Regions from separate parts of the Shinella sp. HZN7 genome, predicted to be linked through region 3. Evidence: predicted binding sites of a transcription regulator. Region 3 holds the regulator's gene; each other region holds the start of a gene.

Evidence for each region. The regulator LexA, encoded in region 3, represses DNA repair genes until DNA is damaged. The targets are predictions, from matches to a motif close to TGTTCNNNNTGTGTTCNG.
Region 1: a site for LexA is predicted at 1,959-1,976, ahead of shn_RS11160 (ATP-dependent helicase). Genes of this name have one in related genera too.
Region 2: a site for LexA is predicted at 1,629-1,646, ahead of shn_RS31170 (ImuA family protein). Genes of this name have one in related genera too.

The regions. Positions count from the first base shown of each region.
Region 1 is NZ_CP015736.1:2,314,758-2,318,907, reverse strand. It holds gene shn_RS11160 (ATP-dependent helicase) at 1-1,917, opposite strand, end outside; gene shn_RS11155 (carboxymuconolactone decarboxylase family protein) at 2,020-2,433, opposite strand; gene shn_RS11150 (cyclase family protein) at 2,483-3,304, opposite strand; gene shn_RS11145 (efflux RND transporter periplasmic adaptor subunit) at 3,604-4,150, shown strand, end outside.
Region 2 is NZ_CP015742.1:43,710-47,859, reverse strand. It holds gene shn_RS31175 (DNA polymerase Y family protein) at 1-896, opposite strand, end outside; gene shn_RS31170 (ImuA family protein) at 817-1,569, opposite strand; gene shn_RS31165 (hypothetical protein) at 1,987-2,199, shown strand; gene shn_RS31160 (sensor histidine kinase) at 2,270-3,250, shown strand; gene shn_RS31155 (response regulator) at 3,259-3,636, shown strand; gene shn_RS31150 (hypothetical protein) at 3,760-4,150, opposite strand, start outside.
Region 3 is NZ_CP015736.1:1,782,064-1,786,213, forward strand. It holds gene shn_RS08645 (ComEC/Rec2 family competence protein) at 1-1,929, shown strand, start outside; gene lexA (transcriptional repressor LexA) at 2,034-2,753, opposite strand; partial or broken gene glp (gephyrin-like molybdotransferase Glp) at 2,847-4,072, opposite strand; gene moaC (cyclic pyranopterin monophosphate synthase MoaC) at 4,072-4,150, opposite strand, start outside.

The sequences.
Region 1 (4,150 bases), 530 kb from region 3:
GCGGCGTTCTTCTTCCAGGCCCGAGCGGCCGCCCTCGTCGAGCGAGCGCTGGTGCGGGAACAGGCCTTCCTCCCAGCCGGGCAGGAAGACGGTCTCGAATTCGAGGCCCTTGGCCGAATGGAGCGTCATGATCGAGACGGCGTCGAGATTCTCGTTCTGCTCGGCATCCATGACGAGCGAGACATGTTCGAGGAAACCGCGCATCGATTCGAAGGCTTCCATCGAGCGGATGAGTTCCTTGAGGTTTTCGAGGCGGCCGGGCGCCTCCGCCGACTTGTCGGCCTGCCACATGGCGGTGTAGCCGCTCTCGTCGAGGATCTGCTCGGCAAGCTCGGTGTGCGGCATGGTCTCCAGCAGCGACTGCCAGCGGCGGAAATCGGTGACGACGTCGAAGAGGGCCTTGCGCGCCTTCGGCTTCAGTTCGTCCGTCTCGATGATGTCGGCCGCGGCGGCGAGCATGGGGATGTCGCGGGCGCGGGCATAGTCGTGCAGGTTGCGGATCGTCGTGTCGCCGAGGCCGCGCTTCGGCGTGTTGACGATGCGCTCGAAGGCGAGGTCGTCGGCCGGCTGGCTGACCAGGCGGAAATAGGCCATCGCGTCGCGGATCTCGAGCCGCTCGTAGAAGCGCGGGCCGCCGATGACGCGGTAGTTGAGCCCGAGCGTGACGAAACGGTCTTCGAATTCGCGCATCTGGAAGGAGGCGCGCACGAGGATCGCCATGTCGTTCAGCTTGTGCGCCTTGCGCTGGAGCTGCTCGATCTCCTCGCCGACGGCGCGGGCCTCTTCCTCCGAATCCCAGGCGGCGTGCACCACGACCTTGTCGTCGTCGGGATCGTGCCGGTCGGTAAAGAGCGTCTTGCCGAGACGATCCTCGTTATGGGCGATCAGGTGGCCGGCGGCGCCGAGGATATGGGCGGTGGAGCGGTAGTTGCGCTCCAGCTTGATGACCTTGGCGCCCGGGAAATCCTTCTCGAAGCGCAGGATGTTGTCCACCTCCGCGCCGCGCCAGCCGTAGATCGACTGGTCGTCGTCGCCGACGCAGCAGACGTTCTGCGGCGTGCCCTTCGGCCGCTGGGCGAGAAGACGCAGCCACATGTACTGCGCGGTGTTGGTGTCCTGGTATTCGTCGACGAGGATGTAGCGGAATTTCTGGTGGTATTCGGCGAGCACATCCGGATTGGCGCGGAACAGGCGGATCGGGTGCAGCAGGAGGTCGCCGAAATCGCAGGCGTTCAGCGTCTTCAGGCGGTTCTGGTAGGCGACGTAGAGTTCGCGGCCCTTGCCGTTGGCGAAGGCGCGCGCGTCGCCTTCCGGGATCTGCGCCGGGTCGAGGCCCTTGTTCTTCCAGGTGTCGATCATGCCGGCGAACTGCTTGGCCGGCCAGCGCTTGTCGTCGATGCCCTCGGCCTGGATGATCTGCTTGATCAGCCGCACCACGTCGTCGGTGTCGAGGATGGAGAAATCCGACCTGAGGCCGACGAGTTCGGCATGGCGGCGTAAAAGCTTGACGCCGATGGAATGGAAGGTGCCGAGCCAGGGCATGCCCTCGACGGCGCCGCCGACGAGGAGGCCGATGCGCTCCTTCATCTCGCGCGCGGCCTTGTTGGTGAAGGTCACGGCCAGCATCTGGCTGGGGAAGGCGCGGCCGGTGGCGAGGATATGGGCGATGCGGGTGGTGAGCACGCGCGTCTTGCCGGTGCCGGCGCCGGCGAGCACCAGCACGGGGCCGTCGAGCGTTTCCACCGCCTCGCGCTGCTCGGGGTTGAGGCCGGAGAGATAATCCGGCGCCCGGTGCGCATCGCGCGCCGCCATGGCGCGCGCGGCGATGCCGCCCGTCGGCTTGGCCGGCGCCGCGGGCTTGCCGGCCAGTTGCGGGTCCTCGTCGAAGAAGGGAATGTCGTCGTAACCGCTGATCATGCGGCTCAATGTAGTGATTCGGTCCCGAAAGGCCAGTTTTCCGTTCTGCTTTTATTCCGCGGGGAAAAAGATTGGCCGGAAGATTGTGGAAAGCGGCGCCGTTCAGGGCTTTCGGCGGTCGGCGTCGAAGACGTCGTCCACGGGCACCTGCAGGGCGGTGGCGAGCTGGTTCGTCTTGCCGGCGAGCGAGACGATGGCGAGCAGCTCGGCATGGTGCGCATCCGTCATGCCCTTGGCTTTCGCGGCGGCGGTGTGGGAATGGACGCAGTAGCTGCAGCCGTTCGTCACCGAGACGGCGATGTAGAGCATTTCCTTGACCAGCGGATCGAGCGCCGAGGGCGTCGCCATGACGGCCTTCACCTCCGCCCAGGTGCGCTCCAGTAGCGCCGGGTCGAAGGCGAGGTAGCGCCACATATTGTTGACGAAGTCCGATTTGCGGGTGGCGCGGATGTCGTCGAACACCGCCTTGACGCGCGGGTCGGCTTCCAGATCGTCGGCGGGCTTGACGGTGCTCATGGTTCCTCCGGGAGAAGGGCCGGCGGCGGAACCGCCGGCCGGATGGGGATCAGGCCAGCGCGATGACGCGGGTCGGGCCGCCCGTGCCGCCGCGCACCTTGGGCGCGCCGACGATGAGGGTCGCGCCCCTGGCCGGAAGCTGATCCAGATTGGCGGCCGCCTCAAGCCCCCAATGGCCGGAGGCAAGCCAGGAATAGTGCGTCGCGAAATCCGGGGAAATGCCGTAGTCGAGCGAAAGCGTATCGACGGCGATGCCGACCGCGCTCGAATTTTCCGCGAGGTATTGCACCGCTTCGACATGGAAGCCGGGGAAGTGCATCTTGCCCTCGCCATCGGCATTGCGGAACTTGTCTGTGCCGAGATGCTTGTCCCAGCCGGACAGCAGCGCGACGCAGGCCCTTTCCGGCAGCTCGCCATTGGCCGCGATCCAGGCCTTGATGTCGTCCGGCGTCAGTTGCGCATCGGCATTGGCGGCGGCCTTTTCCCTGATATCGATGACGGCGAGCGGCACGACGAGATCGGAGACCGGGATTTCCGCCACCGATTTGCCGTCCTCGGAGAAATGCAGCGGTGCGTCGAGATGGGTGCCGGTATGCTCGTTCACGCGCAGTTCGAAGAGATTGAACTTGTGTTCCTTGTAGTTGAACTTCTGCTCGCGCCAGAACTGCTGCTCTCCGAAAAAGGTCGGAAATTCCTCGTAGAGTTCATGGGTGAGGTCCGTTGCCTTCGTCGGCGCCTGGGCGAGCGCCGGGCTGAGCGCGCCGGAACTTGCGGCGGCGACCGTGGCAGCGCCCGCTGCGGCGGCGCGGAAAAAGCTCCTCCTCGAAAGCATGCGGTTCTTGACGGTATCGATGACACAGGCGTCACACATGGAATTCCCCCTGTCGTTCAATGCGTTGATGAAAGAATACTGAAATAGGGCTCGGCCGCTGTGGCCGGGAAAAAGCTATCACAAGTGGAGGAAGCGTCCAGTCATGCGCATGCTCGCAGAAGGGGCGGCGAGGGAAGATTTCTCCGCCTTTTCTTACATTTCGGTAACAGAGCGGGCCGACAACCTTACATTTCCGTAATGAACGCATTCTTTCATTGCCCGTTCATTTTCAAAGCGGGATACTTGGCCTAAGTCGCGCCGCAACAGATGACGGTTCGCTTCCTTCGGAGACAGATTGCATGCGGGTTTGGAAACAGCTCCTCATAAGCCTTGGCGTCATTTCGGCGGGGGTCTTGCTCTGGGGTCGCTTCGTGCCCGGGGCAAATGCCATGCTGGAGGCCACGGGCCTGCCCGGCACGCTCGTGGCGGCCATCGCGCCGGCCGGCGACGGCGAGGCGCAGGGCGGCCGCGAGGGTGGCCGCCGCGGCGGCTTCGGCGGCGGGCCGGCACTGGTCGCCACCAAGAAGGTGGCCATGTCCGTCGTCAACGACCGGCTGAACGCCATCGGCGACGGCGAGGCGATCCGCACCGTGACCGTGACGCCCTATGCCACCGGGAACCTCACGGAGGTTCTGGTGAAATCCGGCGAACGGGTGGAGCAGGGCCAGGTGATCGCCCGCCTCGACAGCGACGAGCAGCGCATCGCCGCCGACCAGGCGCGCGTGGCGCGCGACAGCGCCCGGCAGAAGCTGACGCGCATCGAGAACCTGAAATCCACCATGAGCACCGCCGAGCTGCAGGACGCCCAGACGGCGCTGCAGGCTGCCGAACTCGCCTTGCAGAACG
Region 2 (4,150 bases), on a different replicon from region 3:
GCGCGGACCGCCTGGCGGGTGCCGTCCACCTTCTCGACGATGAGGTCGGTGCGACGAACGCCATGCCCCCGACGTTGCAGTTCGCCGACAAGGTCGGTCACCAGCAGGCCGACATATCGGTTGATAGTCTCGGCAGCACCGATCGGCTCGGCAAAGGATTTGCTGACCTCGACAATATCAGGCGTGCGGATAGGATCGATGGGCTCGGCCATGCGTCCATGCATCTGATCGAGCCGGCGTCCGATTTCCGGCCCGAAGCGAAGGGCGAGGGGCGCGCGGGCCGTCGCCGACAACTGGCCAATGGTCTGAAAACCAAGCGTCCGGAGATCCGAGACGACGTTGTCCGGCAGGCGGAGCAGCGAGATAGGCAGGCGCTCGACGGCCCGCGCCGTCTCTCCTTTCGGCACGATGACGGTTTCTCGCGTGATCGCGCGGGCACAGGCATGCGCCGCGCCCCAGGTGTCGGCGATGGCGACGCGAGCGGCGAGGGATTTCGCGCGGAACCGGTTCGCCGTCGCGGTCAACATGCTTTGCTCACCGCCTTGCAGGTGGTCCGCGCCTTCGGTGTCCATGACGATGCCGTCAGGGGAGTCCATCGCGACGATCGGAGAATATTGCGTCAGCGCCCATAGCGTAATGCGTTCCAGCGCCGCGGCATCGGCCGCGGGATCGGCATCGATGAGCATCAGGTCGCGGAAGAGCGCCTGCGCTTTCGCCGCCGGCATCCCGACGTGAACGCCGACATGCCGCGCCGCTGCGTCCGCCGCCGCGACCCAGCGCCGGGAACCGCTTCGTGCGATCATGGCGATGGGCTGTTCAACCGGGAGCGAAGGATCGGCCCGCCTGATCCTGTCGGTCGGCAGGTCCGGTAGATAGATCGATACGACCCGAGGCATCACAGGCTCCAACGATAAACTCAGCGCACTCGCCCGCCTTCACGCGCATCAATTCCAGCAGCCAGTTTGCCCTTCCCACGGTGGCGACCGGCAATTCTTCGGAGGGGAGGACACTCACCCGCCATCTGGTGGTCGAGGCGGTCGGCTGGCCATAGTCGGAGGCCTCCGTCGGACGCCGCCAGCGCCGGACCACGAGCGCCATCGCCCCGGTTTTTTCGGCGGCGAGCTGCAGCCGGCGGCTCGCCACCATCGGTAATCGCACCAACTCGGCGACGACGGCGCCGAGCCCGCCATAGGCAAGCGCCTCCTCGGCGTTCGCCAGGATATCCTCCTCCTTGTCGCTCTCGACGAAATAGACGCGATCGGGATGAAGCCCTGCCTGAGCGAGCGCCGGAAAAAACAGATCCGGCCGCGTCAGACACCAGACGATCGGTCCCGTGGTGCGCGCGGCGATGCCGGCGGCGAAGAGCGCGGCGGCCGCGCCGTCGACCGTGCCGGCTCCGCCCCCCGAGAATTCGTGAAGCGCGCCGTAGGCAAGGCCACCGCCCGGAAGCGCCGCGTCGATCTCCGCCACCCGAAATGGCAACGCACCAGCCTTTCGCGAGGCAGGGCTCTCCAGGGAGGCGATGCTCTCTCTGAGGTCGGCTATCACCCTTTTCCGGGCAGCATTCATCGTTCACGGACTCCAGGGCGTTCGTGTTGGCTGGTGACGTCATGTCGTTCAGGTGTATTTGTTCTGTATCTGTTCCTCTCTCGAAAAAGAGTCAAGCCACCCGAAAATAGGAAAATTGTCTCCAATATTGTCCAATCAGTAAATTTTGCTTGCGAATCATCGGGATGGTGGTGGGGCGAGACGGGATGCCCGCCTCAAAAAAATGCGTGCGATGCGAGTTCGGAACGTGCCGGACGACCAATAACGGTTCCAGCGTCCGCCCGCACATGTCGTCAACCTTGGCATCAGCAAACACCTGCCATGGGATGCGCTCATCATCCGGCAGTTGGGCTCGATGCGATCCGACATCGGATGAACTGCACAGTGGAACATTGCCTGGTCGGGGTCGTTCGTTGTTCTGAACCCGGAGTTCGTCCAATGCCAGTGCTAATCTGCTACATGCTGAGCCGTCTCTTTATCGGCTTTGTGCTCGGCGCCGTAAGCGCGGTGGCCGTCCTGCAACTGGAGCCGCCCGCGTTCGGTGCAGCGCTTGGCCCCTTGGAAGCTATGCTCGTTATCTATAGCATCGGCGCTGCCTTTGCCCTAGGCTATCTCGCGACCGCGCTGGGCTGGGAGAACACGGAACTGTAGCAGTCGATGTCTCCGCCCGGCCGTGTCGTCCGTTCGGCGGTCCCCTGAAACGGTCGCAGGAAGGCGAACGATGGTCCTTGAAGATTTGTACCGCCTGCTCCGCGCCGGCCACGTCCAGGCGCAAGGGATTGTCGACACGCTGACACAGCCTCTCGTCGTGCTCGACCAGGGCTTTTGCGTCACCAGCGTCAACAACGCCTTCATCGATGCGTTCAAGGTGGAACGGGACGATATTCTCGGCCAAAGCCTGTTTTCCCTCGGCAACGGCCAGTGGGACATCGCCGACCTGCGCAAGCTGATTGCGGAAGTCATTCCGAAGACGGCGGCCGTCGTCGGCTACGAGGTCACGCACGATTTTCCCACCATCGGAGAGCGCACATTCCTCATCGATGCCAGACGTCTTGTCCATCCCGACAACAACAGCACCAGCATCCTCGTCGTCTTCGAAGATGTCACTGAGAGTAATCGGGAGCGGACGGAGAGCGATATTATCCTTGCCGAAACCCGCCATCGCATGAAGAACCTGTTCTCGGTCATCCGGGCGCTCGCCATGCAGACGCAAACAGAAGGCTACACGGCGCAGGAATATCGCGAGACCTTTCTGGGGCGTATCGACGTTGCCTTGCGGGCGCAGGAGATCGCGCCTGGCGAAACGAGCGCGGACTTCGCTGCGCTGCTCGACGTCGCTGTCACCGCTACGGACGGCAAGCGCGTTAACATCGAAGCGGGGCCCTCCACCACGCTTCCGTCCTCGAAGGTCCTGCCGGTCAGCATGATGTTCCACGAGCTGACGACAAACGCGCTTAAATACGGCGCGCTCTCGGTGCCGGATGGGCGGGTCTGGCTGTCGTGGCGGATCGAGGAGGGCGATGACGACCAAACCATGCTGGTCTGCGAGTGGCGGGAGGAGGATGGGCCGACGGTTCGACCGCCTGTCCATCGCGGATACGGCACAGAGTTGATTACCGCGACCGCGAAACATCTCGGCGGATCGGCGGAACAAAGGTTCGATGCGCGCGGTTTGATCGCCATCGTCAAACTGCCACTATAGGGATGTGCATGTCTTCCGATGACGGCCGCGATCAGGCTACAGGGCGCATCCTTGTTGTCGAAGATGAATTCTTCATCGCGATGGAGATCGAGCGCGCGCTGACAAAGGGCGGTTTTGAGGTTCTGGGGCCTGTTGGAAGCATAGAAGACGCTTTGCAGCTCCTCCACCGGGAGCAGCCGGACGCCGCGGTCCTCGACGTCACCTTGAGGGACGGCAGGGTGACACCGGTCGCCGTATTGCTCAGATCGCAAGGCGTGCCCTTCGTCCTGACGTCTGCCGAGGGACGCCAACTCACCGAATCCGGTTTCTTCAAAGGCGCCACCAATCTCGGCAAGCCAACGGACATTCCCCGGATGATTGGAGAAATCCGTCGCTTGCTCAGCTAATATGGCCTTATGTCTTCCGATAATGTGCCCCGAATATCGCGGCCATCCGGACCGCGCGTCCGAAGTGACGGAAAGAGAGGTTTTTGCACGTCTGATCGTCGGCCTTGTCTCGGCCGCCTCGTGTCAAGCATGCCCGTACCAGGTATATGTTCCATCGTCCTGGAAGGGCGTGCGCGCATGCCTGTGCTGGAACCGGCTCTCGGCGATCGAGGATGCCTTGCCCAGGAGATCGCGCAGCCGACGGGTGTCTTCGTCGACCTGGCAAAGGACCTCTTCCAGCACGTTCACTGCCGTTGTGCGGGTTGGATCGACGTTCGTCGCACAGGCCGGCGTCACGGAGATGCGCGTTCCGACGCGGTCCTGAAACTGGGCGAGGATATGACCGGCAGACGATAGCGCCTCTCGCACGTCGCCGCCGGCCTCCGTGGCGATCACCAGCCTGAAAGCGCTGATGAGCGAAGATTTGCTTGCCGGCAGGCAACGCGCGTCGAGAATGTCGTTTCTCGGCCGCTCC
Region 3 (4,150 bases):
ATCCGCTACCGCATCGCACTGGAGGCGACGCGCGACCCGGTGCTGAAGCGGCCGCCCGGCATGGTGACGCTCCTGGCCCGCAGCCGGCACACGCCGATCCCGATCGGCGGCGGCATAACCGGGCGGGCGCGGCTCGGGCCGCCCTCCGGCCCGGCGCTGTCCGGCCTCAACGACTTCGCCTTCGATGCCTATTTCGCCGGCACCGGCGCTGTCGGCTATTTCTATCGCGCGCCGACCGCGATTGCGGTGGCCGGGCCGGGATTGGAGGGGCGGATCCGGCAGGAGATCGCGACCTGGCGCAACAACCTCACCGAGCATATCCGCGGCCGGATCGGCGGCGATGCCGGCGCGATCGCCGCGGCGCTGGTGACGGCCGAGCAGCGGGCGATCGGCGCGCAGACGGTGGAGGCGCTGCGGCAGGCGGGCCTTGCCCATGTGCTCGCCATTTCCGGGCTCAACATGGTGCTTGCCGCCGGCACCTTCCTCGTCGGCGCGCGTGTCCTGATGGCGCTCGTCCCGGGGTTCTCCGAGCGTTACCCCGCCAAGAAGATCGCCGCTGCCGGCGCGCTCGTCATGGTCACGCTCTACATCCTCGTTTCGGGCGGCGCGATCTCCGCGGTGCGCTCCTGGATCATGATCTGCATCATGCTGGTGGCGGTGCTGTTCGGCCGCGCGGCGATAAGCCTGCGCAATGTGGCGCTCTCGGCGATCCTCATCCTTGCCGTGACACCCTCTGCCGTCACCAATCCGGGGTTCCAGATGTCCTATGCCGCAACGCTCGGTCTCGTCGCCGGCTATGCGGCCTGGCGCGAGCGTCCGGTCCGCCGGGAGGGCGGGGGAGAGCGCCTGAAACTGTTCGGCGGCGCGCTCGGGCGCTTCTTCGGCGGGCTCATGCTGTCCTCGCTGATCGGCGGGTTCTCGACGCTGATCTATTCCATCGGCCATTTCCATCGCATTCCGGCCTATGGACTTGCCGGCAACCTGCTTGCCATGCCCGTCATCAGCGCCGTCGTCATGCCCTTCGGCCTCATCGCCGTGCTGCTGATGCCCTTCGGCCTCGATGCCGTGCCCTTCGCGATTATGGGCAAGGGCATCGACTGGATGATCGCGCTGTCGACATGGGTTGCAGGCTGGAAGGGCGAGATCGTCACCGGCCGCATTCCGCCGGCCGCGTTCCTGCTGGTCGGCCTCGGCGGCGGGCTTGTCTGCATCCTGCGCACGCGGCTGCGCCATGCCGGAACGCTGCTTGTCGGTCTCGGCCTCGCGCTTGCCTGCTTTCCGGTCGCAAGCGCCACGCCGGAAGTGCTGGTGTCCGAGGACGGCCGCCTCGTCGCCATCCTTCGCGGCGAAACCGTCGCGACCAACCGGGCGAGACCGCCGGACTTCATCTATGCCCAGTGGCGGCGCGCCCTCCGGCTCGGCGATCTCACGAAACCGGAGATCCGCAGGAGCGCCGGACTGACCCTCGAGGACGCCGGCGAAACCACCGGCATGACCGCGGGGCAGAAACGGCCGCGGCGCAAGGCCGACCGGCAGAAGGCGAAGGATGCCATGGTCTCAGCGCTCGCGGCGGCCCGGACCGGCAAAGGTTTCGTCTGTGAAGCAAAGGCATTCTGCGCCGCCGTCTCGCCGAGCGGCTGGCGGATCGTCACCCTGGACGACGTCGCCTTCCTGGGCACGGCCTGCGATGCGGCCGACCTTGTCGTCGTGTCCCTGGCCCTGCGGCTGGAGGCCTGCCGCTCCGGCGCGCGCCTTGTGACGGCGCGCCACCTGAGGCGAACCGGCGCCCTCGAAATCCAGCCGGCCGACGGGGACACATCCCGCGCCGTCTCCGAAGCGCGCATCCTGCCGGCCGTGGAAAGCCTCGACCGGCCCTGGACCCGCCACCGCACCTATGACTGGCGCACCGGCAGCTTCGATCCGTCTTGAGCATTTCCGCTTTTCCTCGAACCGCGAGAACACTCCAACTCTTTGTTTTAACGCAATTCCGGACGCAGGACCGCTTGGCACGTCTGCTGGAATTGTTCCCGGGATCAGTGATAGCGGCGGATGAGGCCGACCAGCTTGCCCTGGATCTTCACCCGGTCCGGCCCGAAGATGCGGGTCTCGTAGGCGGGGTTTGCCGCTTCGAGCGCGATGGAGGCGCCCTTGCGGCGGAAGCGCTTCAGCGTGGCCTCCTCGTCGTCGACGAGCGCGACGATGATCTCGCCGGGATTGGCGCTGCTCGCCGTGCGGATGATCACCGTGTCGCCGTCGAGAATGCCGGCCTCGATCATCGAATCGCCCTTGACCTCCAGCGCGTAGTGTTCGCCGTTGCCGATCATCTCGGCCGGCACGGTGATGTCATGGGTGTTGTTCTGGATCGCGGAGATCGGCACGCCGGCGGCGATGCGGCCCATGACCGGAACGGAGACGGAAGAGGAAACCTCCGCCACGGGCGTGCGCTGCGGCGGGGCGGCGACGGGCGGCTGCTTGCCGCGGCTGCCCTCGATGACGGCCGGCGAGAAGCCGCGGCGCGGCTGCAGGCTCTGCGTATAGGCTTCGGGGAGCTTTATCACCTCCAGCGCGCGGGCCCGGTTGGGCAGGCGCCGGATGAAACCGCGCTCTTCCAGCGCCGTGATGAGGCGGTGGATGCCGGATTTGGAGGCGAGATCCAGCGCATCCTTCATCTCGTCGAAAGAGGGGGGAATGCCGGATTCCTTCATCCGTTCATGAATGAACAGGAGGAGTTCCTGTTGTTTCCGCGTGAGCATGGCCCCTCCACCGAGAATCGTGAAACAAATCCAGAACAGACACTATCTGTTCCATATGTGTTCTGCAAGGGGCTGCTGAAACAATAATACCGTTCAGGCGGACGGTTCGCGCAGGAGCAGGACCGTGCAGGCCGCGCCCGCGGGGCCGCCGGGGCATGCGGCGGGCGGATGAGGAGGCCTTCGGCGGTGGCGAAGGCCTTCATCATGGAGGAATCCTGCTTTTCGAGGGGCGTGACGCGCAGTTCGCCGGCGGGGCCGCGGGTGATGCGCGCGCGGACATAATCCTGCCGGTGGTCGTTTTCCTTGAGCGGGACGACGGTGATGGCCGGATGCTCCAGGCTCTTCGCCGGCAGGTGGGCAAGACGGCGCACGAGAGGGACGAGGAAGAGGTGGGAGCAGACGAGGCTCGAAACGGGATTGCCGGGCAGGCCGATGACCTGGACGGCGCCGAGGCGGCCGACCATCAGGGGCTTGCCCGGGCGCATCGCGATTCGCCAGAAGTCGAGATCCATGCCGGCCGCGCCGAGCACGGGCTTCACGAGGTCGAAATCCCCGACGGAGGCGCCGCCGAGCGTGACGAGGGCGTCGATACCGAGCGTCAGCGCGTGGCGCACGGCCGCCAGCATCGCTTCCTTGTCGTCGGCGACGATGCCGAGGTCGATCACCTCGGCGCCGGCCGCGCGGGCGAGGGCCGCGACGCCGTAGGTGTTGGAGGCGATGATCTGGCTGGCGCCGGGCGGCGTACCTGCCGGCACGAGCTCGTCGCCGGTGGCGAGCAGGGCGATGCGCGGGCGGGCACGGACGGTCAGTTCCGCATGGTTCATGGCCGCCGCGACCGTCAGGCGGCCGGCATCGAGCACGTCCCCGGCCTTCAGGACGATCTCGCCTTCGGCAAAATCCTGGCCGCGCGGGCGGATGTGGCGGCCTTTCGGCGTGAGGAAGGTGGTGCGGATGCGGCCGTCTTCCAGCACCTCGGCATCTTCCTGCAGCAGCACGGTATCGGCGAAGGCCGGCAGCGGGGCGCCGGTGAAGATGCGCACGGCCTCGCCGGGACCGGCGGTGCCTTCGAAGGCGTGGCCGGCGGAGGAGAGGCCTGCGACCCTCAGGATCGCGCCGAGCGCGGCGATATCCGCGTGGCGCACGGCATAGCCGTCCATCGCGGAATTGTCGAAGGGCGGCTGCGTCAGCCGGGCGGCGACATCCTCGGCAAGCACGCGGCCGTCGGCCTCCTGCAGCCGGACCGTCTCCGTGCGCCGGATCGGACGGGCGGACAGAAGCAGGCGGTGGAGGGCGTCCTCGACGGGAAGCAGCGCCGCCATCAACCGGCGTCCCCGCGCCGGTAGTCGCCGGAGCGGCCGCCGGATTTTTCGACGAGGCGGATGCCGCCTATCTCCATT